3 regions of the Nocardioides proteolyticus genome follow, and region 2 is predicted to be linked to each of the others. Evidence: predicted binding sites of a transcription regulator. Region 2 holds the regulator's gene; each other region holds the start of a gene.
The links. Region 2 encodes HrcA, which represses chaperone genes, less so after heat shock. Its sites were predicted from a motif close to TTGGCACTCGNNNNNNNCGAGTGCCAA; they were not measured.
Positions count from the first base shown of each region.

Region 1: the regulator HrcA is predicted to act here: its motif matches at 2,909-2,935, upstream of groES (co-chaperone GroES).
Region 3: the regulator HrcA is predicted to act here: its motif matches at 3,292-3,318, upstream of ACPOLA_RS00805 (FmdB family zinc ribbon protein).

Region 1 is NZ_JBNBPO030000012.1:53,933-60,064, forward strand. Features, by position in the region: gene ACPOLA_RS09155 (GNAT family N-acetyltransferase) at 1-563, opposite strand, end outside; gene groL (chaperonin GroEL) at 726-2,360, opposite strand; gene groES (co-chaperone GroES) at 2,480-2,776, opposite strand; gene ACPOLA_RS09170 (MMPL family transporter) at 3,030-5,201, shown strand; gene ACPOLA_RS09175 (class I SAM-dependent methyltransferase) at 5,248-6,132, shown strand, end outside.
Region 2 is NZ_JBNBPO030000023.1:17,343-23,474, reverse strand. Features, by position in the region: gene dnaJ (molecular chaperone DnaJ) at 1-917, opposite strand, end outside; gene hrcA (heat-inducible transcriptional repressor HrcA) at 931-1,956, opposite strand; gene ACPOLA_RS14215 (hypothetical protein) at 2,159-2,896, shown strand; gene ACPOLA_RS14210 (MBL fold metallo-hydrolase) at 2,915-3,760, shown strand; gene ACPOLA_RS14205 (hypothetical protein) at 3,779-4,027, shown strand; gene ACPOLA_RS14200 (DUF3097 domain-containing protein) at 4,121-4,963, shown strand; gene ACPOLA_RS14195 (TM2 domain-containing protein) at 4,973-5,482, opposite strand; gene hemW (radical SAM family heme chaperone HemW) at 5,533-6,132, opposite strand, start outside.
Region 3 is NZ_JBNBPO030000001.1:160,981-167,112, reverse strand. Features, by position in the region: tRNA gene ACPOLA_RS00830 (tRNA-Arg) at 1-14, opposite strand, end outside; gene ACPOLA_RS00825 (LCP family protein) at 231-1,550, shown strand; gene ACPOLA_RS00820 (hypothetical protein) at 1,547-1,759, shown strand; gene ACPOLA_RS00815 (MscL family protein) at 1,773-2,123, opposite strand; gene ACPOLA_RS00810 (SAF domain-containing protein) at 2,216-2,869, opposite strand; gene ACPOLA_RS00805 (FmdB family zinc ribbon protein) at 2,924-3,262, opposite strand; gene ACPOLA_RS00800 (5-formyltetrahydrofolate cyclo-ligase) at 3,420-4,013, opposite strand; gene ACPOLA_RS00795 (UTP--glucose-1-phosphate uridylyltransferase) at 4,037-5,434, shown strand; gene ACPOLA_RS00790 (molybdopterin molybdotransferase MoeA) at 5,427-6,132, shown strand, end outside.

The DNA of each region.
Region 1 (6,132 bases), on a different contig from region 2:
GAGACGGTCGTCCCCGCCGTCACGAACTCGAGCTCGGCGCCGCTGGCGGCATGGTGGGGCGCGTGCGTCCCTCCCGCGTCGATGACCTGGCCGACCAGCTCCGCCAGCGCCGCAGCCCTGGCCCGCTCGGCCGGGGTGAACGGCGTGTCGCGCCGGATCTGGATGGTGGCCGAGCCGCCGACCACCATCTCCAGGACGTCCTCGCTGCCGTCGTTGCGGTCGACGCCGGCGTCGAAGAGATGGGCGGCTATCTCGGGGAACTTCGCCGGTTGGCTGATGATCGCCCGGGCCGCGCGGACGTAACGGGTCGGCTGGTCCTCCAGCGCGGCCCGGGTCACCGGCGCCGCCGACACCGGCACGCCGCCGGCCTTCTCGACCAGGGCGCGGACTTGCTGCGCCGACCAGTCCTGCGGGACCTGCAGCACCAGCTCGTCGGTGACCGAGGTGCTGTCGGGGAAGACCTGCACGGTCTGGATGTTGACGCCCGCGCGACCGCAGGCGGCTGCGAGACCTGCCAGCGCCCCCGGCCGGTCGGCCAGCCCGACCCGCACTCTCCACAGCATCTGACCAGTGTGCAGCAGATCGGTCACGGAGGGCAGTCGTCCGTGTTTCGCGCGGGGGACGCGGCGAGAACGGGTGCTAGACCGGTGCAGAACGGCCGCTGAACGGGCGAGCCGGCGCGGACCACGAGGTCCGCGCCGGCTCGGTCGGTCGAGCGGTGCCGGTCAGTGACCGTGACCGTGCCCGTGGCCGTGGCCGGCGTCGGGCTCCTCCTCCTCGGGCTTGTCGACCACCAGCGTCTCGGTGGTGAGCAGCATGCCCGCGATGGAGACCGCGTTGACGAGCGCCGATCGGGTCACCTTGACCGGGTCGATGACGCCCTGGGCGACCAGGTCGCCGTACTCGCCGGTCGCGGCGTTGAAGCCGAAGCTCGGGCCGTTGTCGGCGAAGCCCTCGCGCACCTTGTTGGTGATGACGTAGCCGTTGTCGCCACCGTTCTCGGCGATCCAGCGCAGCGGCTCGTCGGCGGCCTTCCGGACGATCCGGACGCCGGTCGCCTCGTCGCCGCTGAGACCCAGGTCGTCGTCGAGCACCGACACCGCATGCACGAGCGCGGACCCGCCGCCGGGGACGATGCCCTCCTCGATCGCGGCCCGGGTCGCGGACACGGCGTCCTCGATCCGGTGCTTCTTCTCCTTCAGCTCCACCTCGGTGTGGGCGCCGACCTTGATCACCACGACGCCGCCGGCGAGCTTGGCCAGCCGCTCCTGCAGCTTCTCGGTGTCCCAGTCGGAGTCGGAGGCCTCGATCTCGTTCTTGATCTGGTCGACCCGCGCGGTCACAGCGTCGGCGTCGCCGGCGCCGTCCACGATGGTGGTGTTGTCCTTGGTGACCACCACGCGGCGGGCCTGGCCGAGCACGTCGAGGCCCACCTGGTCGAGCTTGAGGCCGACCTCGGGTGCGATGACCTGGCCACCGGTGAGCACGGCGATGTCCTGGAGGATCGCCTTGCGGCGGTCGCCGAAGGCGGGCGCCTTGACCGCGACGGCGTTGAACGTGCCGCGGATCTTGTTGACGACCAGGGTCGACAGGGCCTCGCCCTCCACGTCCTCCGCCAGGATGAACAGCGGCCTGCCGGCCTGGATCACCTTCTCCAGCAGCGGCAGCAGCTCCGCGATCGCGGAGATCTTGCCCTGGTGGATGAGGATGTAGGGGTCGTCGAGGACGGCCTCCTGACGCTCGGCGTCGGTGACGAAGTAGGCCGAGATGAAGCCCTTGTCGAACTGCATGCCCTCGGTGAACTCCAGCTCGGTGGCCGGGGTGTTCGACTCCTCGACGGTGATCACGCCGTCCTTGCCGACCTTGCCGAACGCCTCGGCGAGCAGGTCGCCGATGTGGGCGTCGCGCGAGGAGACGGTCGCGACCGAGGCGATGTCCTTCTCGTCGTCGACCTCGCGGGCGGCGTCGCGCAGCGCGTCGCCCACGGCCTGGGCCGCCTTGTCGAGGCCGCGCTTGAGCCCCATCGGGTTGGCGCCCGCGGCCACGGCCCGGAGGCCCTCGTGGACCAGCGCCTGGGCGAGCACGGTGGCGGTCGTCGTACCGTCACCGGCGACGTCGTTGGTCTTGGTCGCGACCTCCTTGGTCAGCTGCGCACCGAGGTTCTCGAACGGGTCGTCGAGCTCGATCTCGCGGGCGACCGTCACCCCGTCGTTGGTGATCGTCGGCGCGCCCCACTTCTTGTCGAGCACGACGTAGCGGCCCTTCGGCCCGAGCGTGACCTTCACGGTGTCGGCGAGCGCGTCGACGCCGCGCTCGAGCGCGCGCCGGGCGTTCTCGTCGAACTCCAGGATCTTCGGCATGGCTTCTCCTTGGGTTGCGAGACGGTCGCCGCGCGACCTCCTCGTCCAGCGGTGGAACAGGACGGGTCGTGTGCCCGGCCCCGCGTCAGCGGAGGCTCAGGCACACGACCCGGAAGAGATCAGGAGACGATCGCGAGGACGTCGCGCGCGGAGAGGATGAGGTACTCCTCGCCGGCGTACTTGACCTCGGTGCCGCCGTACTTGGAGTAGATGACCTTGTCACCCACCGCGACGTCCAGCGGGATCCGGCCGTCGCCGTCCTCGTTGAAGCGACCGGGGCCCACGGCCACGACCTCGCCCTCCTGGGGCTTCTCCTTCGCGGTGTCCGGGATCACCAGGCCGGAGGCCGTGGTCTGCTCGGCCTCGAGCGGCTTGACGACGATCCGGTCCTCGAGAGGCTTGATGTTGACCGACACGATGTCGACCTCCACTTTCTCTGCTGAGTGATGTTGCACGTGTGGGGCTTGCGTGGGAGGTACGCCGTCGCGGGGGTCGCACGCTCGTCGGCAAGCACTGGCACACTCGGGGTGAGAGTGCCAATCAGGAAACTAGCACTCTCCGCGATCGAGTGCCAGAGGTGGGGGTCGTCGGCCGCTCGACCGAGGAATGGTGGAGCCCCTACAAAAGTCGGTTGACCCTGACGCAGGGGAGGCCACTAGCGTTTCGAGCATGTTCGGTGCCCTCGGCCGCATCATCGTCCGTCTCCGCTGGTTCGTCATCGCCGCGTGGGTTCTCGTCGCCGTGGTCGTGGCCACCGCCGCACCCGCGTTGCAGTCGACCCAGGACAACTCGGAGTTCCTGCCCGACCACTACGAGTCCATCAAGGCTGCCGAGCTGCAGGCCGACCGGTTCTCCGACGCGTTCTCCCCCGGCGCCATCCTGGTGATCGAGCGGGAGGACGGCGGAGAGCTCACCGCCGAGGACCGGGCCGAGGTGGCCAGCATCGGTCAACGGCTCGCGCCCGAGCTCGGGAGCGAGACCTTCCAGCCGGTCGTGATCACCACCGGGGAGGACGGCTCACCGAACGTCTCCGAGGACGGCACGGTGATGTTCGCGGTGGTCCCGCTCGCCGAGGAGGCGACCGGCTTCGACCCGCAGTCCTTCGAGGACGCGGAGGACCTGCGCGAGGAGATCGACGAGCTCACCGAGGGCTCCGGCCTGCAGATCCGCGCAACGGGCGCCGCGCCGCAGGGCCTGGACTCCCAGGAGTCGAGCGAGTCCACGCTGTTCATCGTGGGCATCGCCACCTTCACCCTGATCATCGTGCTGCTCGCCCTGATCTTCCGCAGCGTGCTGATCTGTGTGCTGCCCATCGCCGTGGTCACGGTCGTGTCGATGATCGCGACCGGGGCGATCGCCTGGGCCAACGAGATCTTCGACCTCAAGGCGGACGCCTCGATCCAGCAGATCCTCGTCGTCGTGCTCTACGGCGTCGGCACCGACTACATCCTGTTCTTCCTCTTCCGGCACCGCGAGAAGCTGCGCCAGGGCGCTCCGATCAAGGAGTCGGTGGTGTACAGCCTGGACCGCGCAGGTGAGGCGATCGCCTCTGCCGGCGGCGCGGTCATCGTCGCGTTCCTGGCCCTGGTCCTCAGCTCGCTGAGCATCTTCCGGGCCATCGGACCGGCGCTGGCGATCGCGGTGTTCGTGACGCTCCTCGCCGCGCTGACGCTGGTGCCGGCGATCGTCAGCCTGCTCGGCAAGGCGCTCTTCTGGCCGTCCCGCAGCTGGCAGCGGGAGCCCGAGCACGGCACCTTCACCAAGCTGGGCTCGGCCGTCGGTCGCCGGCCGGGACTGGTCGCGCTGGCAGCAGGCGGCGTGATGGGCGTGATGGCGCTCTTCGCCCTGGCCTTCAACCCGTCCTTCGACTTCACCTCCAGCCTGCCCGAGGGCGTGGAGTCGACCGAAGCGATGGAGACGTTCCAGGAGCACTTCTCCGCCGGAGCCGCCGAGCCGGTGCCCGTGCTCGTCGACGCGCAGGGCGCCGACGTGTCGCCGGCGGACCTCGAGCCGCTCAAGTCGGCCCTTGCCGGGGTCGACGGGGTCGCGGAGGTCGCCGGTCCGCTGCCGTCCGAGGATGGCAGCGCCTACCAGCTCTTCCTCACCCTCACCGACGACCCGGTGTCGCAGGCGGCCCAGGACAACGTCTCCGGTCCCATCCGCGACGCCGCACATGAGGCGACCCCGGAGGGCACCGAGGCGTACGTCGGCGGAACTCCCGGCATCTTCGCTGACATGTCCGAGGCGATGGCCCGCGACTACAAGGTCGTCTTCCCGGTCGCCGCGCTGGTGATCATGCTGATCCTGGCCCTGCTGCTGCGCAGCCTGGTGGCGCCGTGGTTCCTGATGGCGGCGGTCGGGCTCGGCTTCGCGGCGACGCTCGGGGCGACGGTGGTCGTCTTCCAGAACATCGTCGGCGAGCCCGGGCTGATCTTCATGCTGCCGATCTACATCTACCTCTTCGTGACCGCACTCGGCACCGACTACAACATCCTGATGGTCGCGCGGCTGCGCGAGGAGGCCCGCGAGGGACGCCCCGCACGCGCCGCGGCCGCGGAGGCGGTCAAGCACGCCGGGCCCACCATCGCAGCCGCCGGCCTGATCCTCGCCGGAACCTTCGCCTCCCTCATGCTCGGCGGCAACACGCTGATCGTGTCGATGGGCTTCGCCCTCGCCGTCGGCATCCTGATCGTCGCATTCGTGATGTCGATGTTCTTCACGCCGGCGCTCACGGCGCTGATCGGGCACGCTGCCTGGTGGCCCGGCCATGGTGACGAGCCGCGCGAGCCCGAGGCCGTGCCGGCGTCGTCGAAGCGACCCGACCGCAGCGTGGTCGACTGAGGCGGGTGCGCCGCCGCCGACCGGCGGCACCTGACAGGATCGGCGGGTGGACCTCGACACCTTCCGGTGGCTGCTCACCGACGAGGGCCAGGCGCTGCTGGCCGAGGCCGCGGCGCTGGTCGAGAGCGGCGCCACGGACCTGGCCGCGGGATCCGCACTGCGTCGTACGGCGTCGGCGGAGCGGGCCGCGGCCGCGCTCACGCAGGTCGCCCTGCGCCGCCGGGCGAGGAGCAAGTACGACGAGCTGGCCGACCGGATGTACTTCACGCCGGACGGCCTCGAGCAGGCCACCCGACTCGCGGTCGCGACCCACCGGGCCGGGCGCTACGCGGCGTTCGGCGCGCGCACGTTGATCGACCTCGGCTGCGGCGTCGGCGGTGACCTGGTCGCCGCCGCCCGGGCCGGGCTGGTCTGCGCCGGCGTCGACCTCGACCCGGTCCGGGTGGCGGTCGCCGAGGCGAACCTCGCCGCCCTCGGGCTCGGCGGCGCGGTGCAGGTGGCGGACGCGACCGAGGTGGACCATCGTGGCTTCGACCTCGCCTTCGCCGACCCCGCACGGCGCGGCGGCGCCGGCCGGACCTTCCGCGTGGAGGACTGGACGCCGCCGTGGAGCTGGGTGGAGGACCTGCTCCGCCGCGACGCGTGCGTCAAGGTCGCCCCGGGCATCCCCCACGCGCTCCTCCCCGATGACGTCGAGGCGGAGTGGGTCAGCGACCGGGGTGAGGTGAAGGAGGCCGCGCTCTGGGCCGGGCGTACGGCGACCGTCCGCCGCCGCGCCACGGTCATCGGCGACGGCGGGCTGGCCACCCTCACCGACGAGGACGATCCCGGCGCCGCCCACGTCGGCACGCGCGACGTCGGCGGCTTCCTCTACGAGCCCGACGGCGCGGTGATCCGCGCCGGTCTCGTCACCGCCGTCGCGGCCGGCGTC
Region 2 (6,132 bases):
ATGGTCAGCTCGAAGTCCGTCTCCAGGCCGGCGTCGGCGGGGTCGGGCAGGTCGGCCTCGAGGGTGGGCATGGTGATCGTGGTGCCGAGGGCGGCGGCCGTCATCGGGACCGAGACGGTGCAGTGCAGGTCGTTGCCGTGGCGGTTGAACACCGGGTGCTGCGCGACGTGGATCTCGACGTAGAGGTCGCCTGCGGGACCGCCACCGGGGCCGACCTCCCCCTGCTCGGCGAGCTGCACGCGGGTGCCTGTGTCGACGCCGGCGGGGATCTTCACCGTGAGCGTGCGGCGCGACCGGACCCGGCCGTCGCCGGCGCACTCGCGGCAGGGGTCGGGGATGACGGTGCCGAAGCCGCGGCAGGCGGCGCACGGGCGGAGGGTGCGGATCTCGCCGAGGAACGATCGCTGCACCTGGGCGACCTCGCCCGCCCCCCGACAGGTCTCGCAGGTGACCGGCCGGCTGCCGGGCGCAGCGCCGTCGCCGCCGCAGGTCGAGCAGCGCACGGCCGTGTCGACCTTGAGCTCGCGGGAGACGCCGAAGGCCGCCTCGGCGAGGTCGACCTCGAGCCGGATCAGGGCGTCCTGGCCGCGTCGCGTGCGCGGGCGCGGACCGCGACCGCCGGCCGCCCCCGGTGTGCCGCCGAAGAAGGCGTCCATGATGTCGGTGAAGGAGAACCCGGCGCCTTGGCCACCGAAGCCGCCGCCGAACGGGTCGCCTCCGCGGTCGTAGGCGGCACGCTTCTGCGGGTCCGAGAGCACCTCGTAGGCGGCGGAGACCTGCTTGAACCGCTCCTGGCTCTCCGGATCGGGGTTGACGTCGGGGTGGAGCTGCCGCGCGAGGCGCCGGTAGGCCTTCTTGATGGCGTCGGCGTCCGCGTCGCGGTCGACGCCGAGCAGCTCGTAGGGGTCCTGGCTCACGTGGTGTTCGCTTTCAGCTCTCGTCGAGGATGCGCGAGACGTAGCGCGCCACTGCGCGCACGGCCGCCATCGTTCCTGGGTAGTCCATCCGGGTCGGGCCCACGATGCCCAGCGAGGCCAGCGCGTCGTCGGGGCCGTAGCCGGTCGCCACGACGCTGGTCGACGCCAGCTCCTGGTAGGGGCCCTCGGTGCCGATCCGCACCGTCACCGCGCCGCTGCTGGTCGCCTCGCCGAGCAGCTTGAGGAGCACGACCTGCTCCTCCAGCGCCTCGAGGAGGGGCTTGACCGAGGTGTCGAAGCTGTCTCCGAACCGGGCGAGGTTGGCGGTGCCGCCGACCGCGACCCGCTCGTCGGAGCGGTGGTCGCTCATCGCCTCGACGAGGGCCTCGACCACCGCCACCATCGTCGCCGACGGCTGCGGACCACCCTCCTCGGCCTTGACCAGGTCGTCGAGCGCAGCGGCCGCGTTGGCGATCACCTCGCCGGTCGCGGCGAGGTTGACCCGGGACCGCAGGGCGGCGAGGTCGTCCTCGGCGAGCTCGCTGTCGAGCTCGACGAGCCGCTGCTCGACCCGGCCGCTGCTGAGGATGAGCACCAGCAGCAGTCGGGTGGGCGTGAGGGCGACGATCTCGATGTGGCGCACGGTGGAGCGGGACAGGGTGGGGTACTGCACGACGGCGACCTGCCGCGTCAGCTGGGCCAGCAACCGCACGGAGCGCCGGACCACGTCGTCGAGGTCGATCGCGCCGTCGAGGAAGCTCGCGATCGCCCGCCGCTCCGCCTGCGTCATCGGCTTCACCGTCGACAGCCGGTCGACGAAGAGCCGGTAGCCCTTGTCGGTGGGGACCCGGCCGGCGCTGGTGTGGGGCTGCGCGAGGTAGCCCTCGTCCTCGAGCGCCGCCATGTCGTTGCGGATCGTCGCCGGCGAGACGTTGAGGTGGTGACGCTCGACCAGGGCCTTGGACCCCACCGGCTCCTCGGTGGCGACGTAGTCCTCGACGATCGCGCGCAGGACCGCGAGCCTGCGTTCCTCCTGCATGCCCACCTCCTGACCACGGCCGTTGGCGGCCGTCCGACGACGCCCGCTGGCACTCCGCTCTGACGAGTGCCAATGCTACCGCTGCCGTGGCGGGAACCGACGAGTCGCGCCCCGCGGCCAGGCGACCCGGCCGGGCGGGGTTGCCGGCGCCGTACCCTTCGACATAGGTTAGGCTCACCTTAGACACAGGAGAGGTCCGGCGATGACGGGGCACCACGGCGCGGAGACGGTCCGCACGGAGATCAGCCGGCTCGCGGCTGCCGCGCGCAGCATCCTCTCCTGTCCGGCCGAGGTCCAGCTGGTCGTCGACGGGGTCGATGACGTCACCGCCGACCTCGGCGGGACGCACCTGGAGATGCACGACCGCACCGGGCACCCGGTCTTCTCATGCCCGGCGGGCTCCGCCCTGGCGGCGGCGGCGACCGAACGGCGCGCCGCGCTGCTCACCGTCGACAGCGGCCTGGGCCGTCCCGGCTCGGCGGACCGGGACGCGTCGCTGACGCTGTCCGGCCGGCTCTCGGCGAGCGGGGCCGAGCAGTGCCCCTGCTCGCCCGAGGCGCGGATCGAGGTGCGGCTGCACGTCGACTACGTCCTCCTGTCGCGGCCGGCCACCCACGGCGGGCCGCACCTCCGGGTTCCCGTCGGCGCGTTCACCGCCGACCAGCACGAGCTCAACCGGGGCTTCCTGCAGCGCGCTGCCGAGCACGCCAACCTCTGTCACCAGGCCGAGCTGCGCCGCGCCGTCGCCGCCACCACCGGAACCCACCTCGGTCGGGTGCTCGGGGTCCACCTCCACCACCTGCGGCGCGACGGCGTCGACCTGCAGTGGGTCGACCCGGACGGCGGGCACGCGCGCCGGCTCACGTTCGCGCGCCCGGCGGCGACCAGCCAGGAGCTGGGCGAGCTGCTGCGCTCGGAGCTGCACGCCGGTCTGTGCTGAGGCCGATACCCTGACGGCGTGCCGTTCCACGAGGTCGCCGACCGGGTCTGGGTCTGCCGCCATCCCTGGCTCGACCTCAACGTGACCGCCGTCGGCGGTGATCGGGGCCTGGTCGTGGTGGACACCCACGGCTCTGCCGCCGCCGCCCGCGAGGTCCTCGGCGAGGTCCGCGCCCTCGGCGCCGGAGAGGTCGTCGCCGTGGTCAACACCCACGAGCACTTCGACCACACCTTCGGCAACGCCACCTTCGCCGAGGAGTACGACGACGTGCCCGTCCACGCGACCGAGGAGGCCGCCGCCCGCACCATCGCCGCCGGCGAGCGGGTGCAGGAGGAGTACCGCCGCTCCGCGGACCCCCGAGCGGCGGAGGTCCTGGCCACCACCATCAGGCCCGCCGACCGCACCTTCTCCAGCGCCGCGGTGATCGACCTCGGCGACCGCCAGGTGGAGCTTGTCCACCCCGGCCGGGGCCACACCGCCGGTGACCTGGTGGTGCGGGTGCCGGACGCCGACGTGCTCGTCGCCGGAGACCTGCTGGAGGAGTCCGCTCCCCCGGCGATCGGGGCGGACTCCTGGCCGCTCGAGTGGCCGCTCACCCTGGATCTGGTGCTCGGGCTGCTCACCGCCGAATCCGTGGTGGTGCCCGGGCACGGGGCCGTGGTGGACCGGGGCTTCGTGGAGTCCCAGCGCGGCGACCTCGGCGTGGTGGCGGAGACCATCCGCGACCTGGCCACCCGGGGCGTGCCCGTGGCGGAGGCGCTCGGCGCCGCGGACTGGCCGCTGCCCCGGGAGGCGCTGGAGCACGCCGTACGCCTCGGCTATGCGCACCTGCCCCGCAGCCAGAAGCGACTGCCCCTGGTCTGAGCCGGGTACCGCCCCGGCATGAGCCAGCACAACGAAGAGTCCAAGCAGGTCGGGATCCCCGACGAGGCGCTGCCCGCCGACCTCGTGCCCGACGAGGACAACCCGCTCGCCGAGGGCCTGCCCGCCGGCGAGACCGCAGAAGGTCTGCTGACCGAGGGCAAGCGAGGCGACGAGACGGCGTACGCGCCCGGTGAGGGCACCGGTGCCGACGGCGCCACCGCGGACCCGCCGCCGCCCGAGGAGTCCGCCGAGCCGCAGGAGACCTGACCACGCCTGGACGCGACCTCCCGCCCGTCACCGGCGGGGGCTCCCGGCGCGGCAGCCCCGACCGGGACCGTCGAGCACCTACGGTTGTCGGTCGTGGATCGCTACGGGACCGACGTGCTGGCCGGCGACTGGAACGTGCCCAAGCGGGGCCGGGCCGTGGAGACGGCCGCCGACCCCGGGCTGGTCGTCGAGGAGGTCACCACCGACTGGTGCGGCGAGATCGTCGCCGTCGACCGGGACCTGCACACGGTCACCCTCGAGGACCGCCGCGGCAAGCGCCGCACCTTCCCGCTGGGTGCGGGCTTCCTGCTCGAGGGAAGGCCGGTCATCCTGACCGCACCGGTGCGGCGCGCCGCGCCCGCCAGGCCCACCCGCACGGCCAGTGGCTCGATCGCGGTCCACGACGCCAAGGCGCGGGTCGCCCGGGCGAGCCGGATCTTCGTCGAGGGCCGCCACGACGCCGAGCTGGTGGAGAAGGTGTGGGGCGACGACCTCCGGATCGAGGGCGTCGTCGTGGAGTACCTCGGCGGCGTCGACGACCTCGCCGACCATCTCGTCTCGTTCCGGCCGGGCCCCGAGCGCCGGGTCGGCGTGCTGGTCGACCACCTCGTGCGGGGCTCCAAGGAGTCGAGGATCGCCGACGCCATCGCACGCGGGCCCCACGGCGCCCACGTCCGGATCGTGGGTCACCCGTTCGTCGACGTCTGGCAGGCCGTCAAGCCCGATCGGCTCGGACTGCGGCAGTGGCCCACCGTTCCCCGCGACGTGGAGTGGAAGAAGGGCATCTGCCAGCAGCTCGGCTGGCCGCACCGCGACCAGGCCGACATCGCGCGGGCGTGGAAGCACATCCTGTCGAGGGTGACGTCGTACGCCGACCTCGAGCCGGCGCTGCTGGGCCGGGTCGAGGAGCTGATCGACTTCGTCACCGCTCCCTGACCACGGACGTCAGCGCAGCACCCGCCCCTGGGCGTCGGTGAACGCCTTGTTGGTGAACATCAGGATCCCGTCGACGACGCCCCAGATCACCATGCCGATCCACAGCGGCAGGCCGATCAGGATGCAGGTGAGCACGATGCCCACGATGGCGCCCACGAGCTGGACGACGCCGATCGCCACGTGGCCGGTGTAGAGGCGCCCGATGCCGGGGATGCCGAACAGGCACGGCAGCAGCTGGCACAGGCCCGCGGTGAGGCGCTCCTTGTCGGAGTAGACCAGCCCGGTCTCCGGGTCGACCTGGCCCGGGATCTTCGCCCCGACGACCGGCAGCCCGTAGCCGACCGGCGGCTGCTGGACCGGGCCCGGCTGGTAGGCCTGCTGCGGCTGACCGTAGGCCGGGTACGGCGCCTGCGGTGCCTGCGGTGCCTGCGGGGGCTGTGATGCGTAGGGGGGCTCGGGCGGCTGCGCGTTCGAGGAGCTGGGCGGGGTCGGTTCGGGGGCACCGGGCTGCTCGGTCATGCGCCGGACCCTAGCGACCGGTGACCGCGCAGGTGGCCGCATTCGGCAGATCAGCCGAGCAGCACCCGGACGACGGCGTCGGCCAGGAGCCGTCCGCGCCGAGTGAGCAGCACCCGGTCCCGCCGGTCCTCGACCAGCCCGTTGGCAGCGAGACGGGCCAGCGACGCACCGTTCGGGACCGCGTCCACCGGCAGCCCTTCCCGCAGCCGCACCTCGAGCAGCACCCGCTCGAGCCGCCGCGTCTCGTCGTCGAGCACTTCCCGCGCGTGGGCGGGGCTGCGGCCCTCGGCGATCCTGGCGGCGTACGCCGCAGGATGCTTCACGTTCCACCACCGGACGCCGCCGACGTGCGAGTGCGCGCCGGGGCCGACGCCCCACCAGTCCGCACCGGTCCAGTAGCCGAGGTTGTGCCGGCAGCGCGCCGCCGGGCCGCGCGCCCAGTTCGACACCTCGTACCACCCCAGGCCGGCGGCCGTGAGGCGGTCGTCGGCCTGGAGGTACTTGTCGGCGAGGTCGTCGTCGTCGGGCATCGGGAGCTCCCCGCGGCGCACCCGCCGGGCGAGCGCCGTGCCGTCCTCGACGATCAGCGAGTACGCCGACACGTGGTCGGGCTCGCAGGCGAGTGCCGCGTCCAACGTCGTGGCCCAGTC
Region 3 (6,132 bases), on a different contig from region 2:
TGAGCTACGGGGGCCTTCCTCGGCGTCCAATCCTGACAGGTCCGACGCCGGGGGTGCGCAGCGGATTGGGATCGGCGCGGCGTCCCGGCGACAATGGTGGCGCGCGACCCGACCCGCGGCCTTGGGCCGCCCACGTACGGTGGGCGCGGCGCGGAGCGCCGTACCCCTCGCTGGCTCGGCAGCGTCCCCATGTAACCACCGCCCGCGGCGGCCCGCACACCAGGTGATCGATGACGCACGACGCTGAACCCGGCAGCACACCGGGGACGCCCGGCCGGCGCGCCCGTCGCGTGCCCACCTCGCGTGCCGAGCGGAGCCGCCGGGTCGCCGGTCGGCGCAAGGCGCCCCAGCCCGGCAAGACCGTGGTGAAGGTGATCCTGTCCAGCCTGCTGGCGCTCGGGATGCTCACCGGCGTCGGGGTGGTGATGGTCTACAACAACTGGAACGGCAACATCCAGGTCGCCGACATCGACAAGCAGCTCGGCAAGCGGCCGGACAAGAAGGTCGTCGGGCCTCGGGAGCCCGAGAACATCCTGGTGATGGGCTCCGACAGTCGCGCCGGCGAGGGCAACGGGATCGACGGCGAGTCCGGTGGCGGCCTGTCCGACACCACGATCCTGTTCCACCTGTCCGCCGACCGCGAGTTCGCCTACGGCATCTCGATCCCGCGTGACACCGCCGTGATCCGGCCGACGTGCTACGCAGAGGACGGCAGTGAGATCCCCGGCAGCGACGGCTACGTCAAGTGGAACGAGGCCTTCGCCGTCGGCGGCCCCGCCTGCACCGTGCGGCAGTTCGAGCAGCTGACGGACATCCGCCTCGACAACTACGTCGTCGTCGACTTCAACCAGTTCAAGGACATGGTCAACGCCCTCGATGGGGTCGAGGTGTGCATCCCCGAGGACATCGACGACGAGGTGCGCAACATCCACCTCGAGGCCGGCACCCGCGAGATCAAGGGCGACGAGGCGCTGACCTACGTGCGGGCCCGCTACCGCATCGGCGACGGCACCGACACCAACCGGACCCGCCGGCAGCAGGCGTTCATCGGCTCGATGATCAACAAGGCGCTGACCGCCGGCATGCTCGCCCAGCCCAACCGGCTGATCGGGTTCATGAACGCCGCGACCAGCTCGCTGCAGACCAACTTCGAGAACGTCGCGCAGATCGCCAAGCTGGCGGTGACGGCCCAGGGCATCGGCGCCGACAACATCAAGTTCGTGACCACGCCCTGGGGCGGCACCGACAAGGTCAGCGGCGGCGTCGAGTGGACCCCGGAGGTGGAGCAGCTCTGGCAGCTGGTCATCGACGACAAGCCGCTCACGCCCTTGTTCCTGAAGGACGCGCTCAGCGCCGGTGACGATCCGGACGGATCGCCCAGCACGCCGACGTCTCCGTCGGACGGCGGCAGCGACGATGCGTCGCAGGACCCGTCGGACGACGCCACGACCGGCTCGCCGACGCCCGGGGACCCCCGTGATGAGGCGTCCGATCCCGACAACCAGGGCCTGTCGGCCGACGCCCGGGCCGCGGCCGGGCTGTGCACGTGAGCGACGAGCGTCCGTCGGGGCCGCCCGACCCGGAGCCGGACTGGAAGCGCCGGCGTCGGCTGGCCGAGATCTTCGGCGACGTGCTGCCGTCGGTCACCACTGACGAGCGCGACGAGCCCGACGGGCGCGGTGACGAGGCTGGGCGGGCCGCGGACGAGGCCACGACCGACCAGTGGCTCAGGTCGCAGGTGCCGCCCCACCACGGGTGAGGAGACGCAGTCCTCAGCGCGCCTTGAGCGCGTCGCGGATCTCGGTGAGCAGCTCGACCTCGGTCGGCCCGCTGACCTCGGCGGGGAAGAGCCGCTCCTTGGCGCGGGTGTAGGGCACCACCACCAGGAAGTAGACGATCGCGGCGAGGATCACGAACGCGACCAGCGCGTTGAGGAAGTTTCCGACGTTGACGTCGGCCACCTCGACGGCGCCGAAGTCCGGCTGGCCCCCGATCTTGCCGAGGAAGCCGGTCAAGGTCGCGGTGAACGTCTCGACGACCCTGGCGAAGGCGGCCGCGATGATGAACGCGACGGCGATCTGCACCAGGTCGCCCTTGAGGATGAAGCTCTTGAACCCGGACACTGCGTGCTCCTTCTTCCGAGCCGGCCGCCCTCCCGGGCGACCGGGTGCGTGATGCGGTGCTTTGGTGCGGTGCTTGGTGGGCGGCCCCGGCCCTAGCCGGGGGCCCACAGGTAGGTCACGAACGCGGTGACCGCCGCGGTGGTGACGCGGTGCTGCTCCCAGGATCGTAGGGCGAGCACCACCAGTCGGCCCGGGAGCGCGCCGTCGGCGGCGCGGTCACCGTTCGGGACCGCGAGCACCGTCGCCCCGCGGGCGACGACCTCGCTGGTCCGCGCCTGCGGGTCGGTGGCCACGAGGTCGATCCGGTCGCCGACGCCGAGGAGGGCCGCCTGGCCGGCGTCGGAGAGCCGCACCGGCACGGCCACCGTCCCGGCGGTGCCCGCCTCGGCGAGACCGGAGCCGACCAGGCGCACGTCGGTGACCGGCTCGCCCCGGCGCAGCGGCGCGGCGAGCAGGCGGCCGACCGGCTCCCGCGCCAGTCCCCGCGGTACGACGCCGGGCGGGAGCCGCGCCTCGGCGAGGTCGTCGGCGGTGATCGCCTCACCGGCCGGCAGGTCCCGCGCGGCGACCAGGATCGTCCGGGTCTCGGGCGGGGGCGGGGCGACGGTGTGCAGGGCGGCGGCGACCGCCACCGCGACCAGCGCCGCGGCGATCAGCCGGCGTCGGCGGAGCAGGCGGCGTCGTACGGCGGTGAGGGCGTCAGCGAGGCGCCGGCGCGGCCGCGCGGAGGGGTCCCGAGGATCCATGCGGCCGACCGTAGGCCGTCCGCCGCCCGCCCGCGGGCGTCATCCACAGGTCCGTCAGGACGCCGGAGCGGCAGCCGCGGACGACGCGCTGCTCGAGCTGGAGGTCTCCGAGGACGAGCCGGAGGAGCCGGTGGAGCTCGACGAGCCGGCGGTGGCGGCACCCGTCGACGAGCCGTCGCCGGAGGACGAGGCGGTCGACGTACCGGCCGTGCTCGACGTCCGGCTGTCGGTCTTGTAGAAGCCGGACCCCTTGAACACCACGCCCACGGAGTTGAACACCTTGCGCAGCCGGCCGGTGCACTCCGGGCAGGTGGTCAGCGAGTCCTCGCTGAAGCTCTGGAACTGTTCGAAGGCGTGACCGCACTCGGTGCACAGGTACTGGTACGTGGGCATCGGCGAATCTCCGGACTCCTGGGAGAGACCTAGCACTCTCCGCTTGCGAGTGCCAATAGTACGCCACCGCGGCGCGGGCCGCACCACACGCGGCGCCCCAACAGCTTTCGCTGCGATCACCGGCCGAGCACGACGAGATCTGTTGTGGCGCGCGACCTCAGAAGCGGGTGATCCCCGCGGGCGTCGCCGCGGCGGTGACCGGGCGGTCGTGCGGCTCGGCCGGTACGTCGGGGAGCAGCTCGTCGTCGTACAGCAGGACGCAGGTGAAGGTGCCGACGGGCACTCGCCCCAGCGCCCGGTCGTAGGAGCCGCCGCCGCGACCGAGCCGCAGTCCGGTGCGGGAGACGGCGAGGCCGGGCACCAGCACCGCGTCGGCGGTGGCGACCGCGTCGGGGCCGAGCGGCGGGGCGGACGGCTCGAGCAGGCCGCGGCGGGCCGGGACCAGCGAGCCGGGCCCCTCGTAGGCGGCCCAGTCGAGGTCGAGATCGGCCAGCAGCACCGGCAGTACGACGCGCTTGCCGGCCGAGCGCAGCCGGTCCAGCAGCTCGGTGGTGCCGGGCTCGGTGCCGACGGAGACGTAGCAGGCGACGGTCGCCGCGCGTCGTACCTCCGCACTGGCGAGGAGGTGGTCGGCGATGGCGCGCGCGGCCTCGCCCACCTCGGCCAGCGGACGACGCCGCCGGGCGGTGACCAGCTGGTCGCGCAGCGCGATCTTCTGCGTCGCAGCGGGGCGCGGTTGCGGCGTGTCCACGGGGTGAGCCTACGATCGGTGACATGGGTACGAATGGGCGCAGCAGCGGGTTGGAGCTGGCGCGAGCCAAGATGCTCGACGCCGGTGTGGACCCGGTCGCGATCGAGACGTTCGCGCACTACTACCGCCTCCTCCAGCACGGTGAGACGGGGCTGATCCCCGAGTCGACGATCGAGCCGGTCGACATGGAGTCCCTTGCCGACGTCGAGGTGTCCGACGAGGCGGCCGCCGACGCCATCGGCACGACCGTGGCGATCAAGCTCAACGGCGGCCTGGGCACGTCGATGGGCATGGACCGCGCCAAGTCGCTGCTCTGCGTGCGGCGCGGGCTGTCCTTCCTCGACGTGATCGCCCGGCAGACCCTCCACCTCCGCAAGGCGTACGGCGCCAGGCTGCCCCTGATCCTGATGAACTCCTTCCGCACGTCGGACGACAGCCTCGCCGCCCTCGCGCGCTACGAGGACCTGCCGGTCGAGGGCCTGCCGCTGGAGTTCCTGCAGAACAAGGAGCCCAAGCTGCTCCTGCCCGACCTGGTGCCGGCCGCCTGGCCGAAGGCGCCGGACCTGGAGTGGTGTCCGCCCGGCCACGGCGACATCTACACCGCGCTGCGCGGCAGCGGGCTGCTCGACCAGCTCATCGAGCAGGGCTACCGCTACGCCTTCGTCTCCAACTCCGACAACCTCGGCGCGGTGCCGACCCCTCGGGTCGCGGGGTGGTTCGCCCAGTCGGGAGCGCCGTTCGCGATCGAGGCGGTGCGTCGTACCCCCTCCGACCGGAAGGGCGGCCACTTCGCGCGGCGGAAGGCCGACGGCCGGATCGTGCTGCGCGAGACGGCGCAGACGGCCGAGGAGGACAAGGCGGCGCTGGCCGACCTGAGCCGCCACCGGTACTGCTCGACCAACAACATCTGGTTCGACCTGCAGGCCATGAAGGCCAAGCTCGACGAGCGCGAGGGCATCCTCGGCCTCCCGATGATCCGCAACGAGAAGACCCTCGACCCGGCCGACCCCTCGACGCCGAAGGTGGTGCAGGTCGAGACCGCGATGGGTGCGGCGATCGAGGTGTTCGAGGGCGCGACGCTGATCGAGGTCGGGCGCGACCGGTTCATCCCGGTGAAGACCACCAACGACCTGCTGGTGCTGCGCTCCGACGTCTACGAGATCGGCGAGGACTTCGCGCTGCGGCAGATCGCCTCCGACATCCCCTACGTCGACCTCGACGGCGACCACTACAAGCTGGTCGGCGAGTTCGACAAGCGCTTCCCCGAGGGCGCTCCGTCGCTCTCCGACGCCGCCGCACTCGAGATCGAGGGCGACTTCACCTTCGGTCACGGCGTGCGGGTGGTCGGCCACGTCAAGCTGGAGGGTCGTGGCGCCCAGCGGGTGCCTGCCGGCGAGGTGCTCGCCGGCGCCGATGGCTGAGAGCCGGACGACGGTCGCCGACCACCTCGACCGGGTCCTGGCACTGGTGGCGCCGCTCGGCGCGGTCGAGCTGCCCCTCGCCGACGCGGCCGGCCGGGTGCTCGCCGAGGACGTCTGCGCGGCGGTCGCGGTGCCGCCGTTCGACCACGCGGCCATGGACGGGTTCGCGGTCCGTGCGGCTGACGTCGCCTCCGCGTCGGCGTCGACGCCGGTCCGGCTGCCGGTGGTCGGCACGGTCGCCGCCGGTGACGACGTGGTGCCGCTGCCCACCGGCGCGGCGATCCGGATCATGACCGGCGCGCCGGTCCCGCCGGGATCGGACCTCGTCGTGCCGTTCGAGTGGACGAGCGGCGCCGACCCGGTCGAGGTCCGCCGGACCGCGCCCGACGGCCGGCACATCCGCCGCCGCGGCGAGGACGTCGCGGCCGGTGCCCTGGCGCTCGCCGCCGGCAGCCGGCTCGGGCCGCCGCAGCTCGGCCTGCTGGCGTCGGTCGGCCGGTCCACCGCGGCCGTGCGTCCCCGCCCCCGCGTCGCGGTCGTCTCCACCGGCGCCGAGCTGGTCTCCGGCCAGGTGGCCGACAGCAACTCGGTGACCCTGGCGGCGGCAGCCCGACGGGCCGGAGCCGACGCCCGCGTCCACGGACCGGTCCCCGACGACCCGCCCGCCTTCCGCGACGCGCTGCTCCGCGCCGCCGACG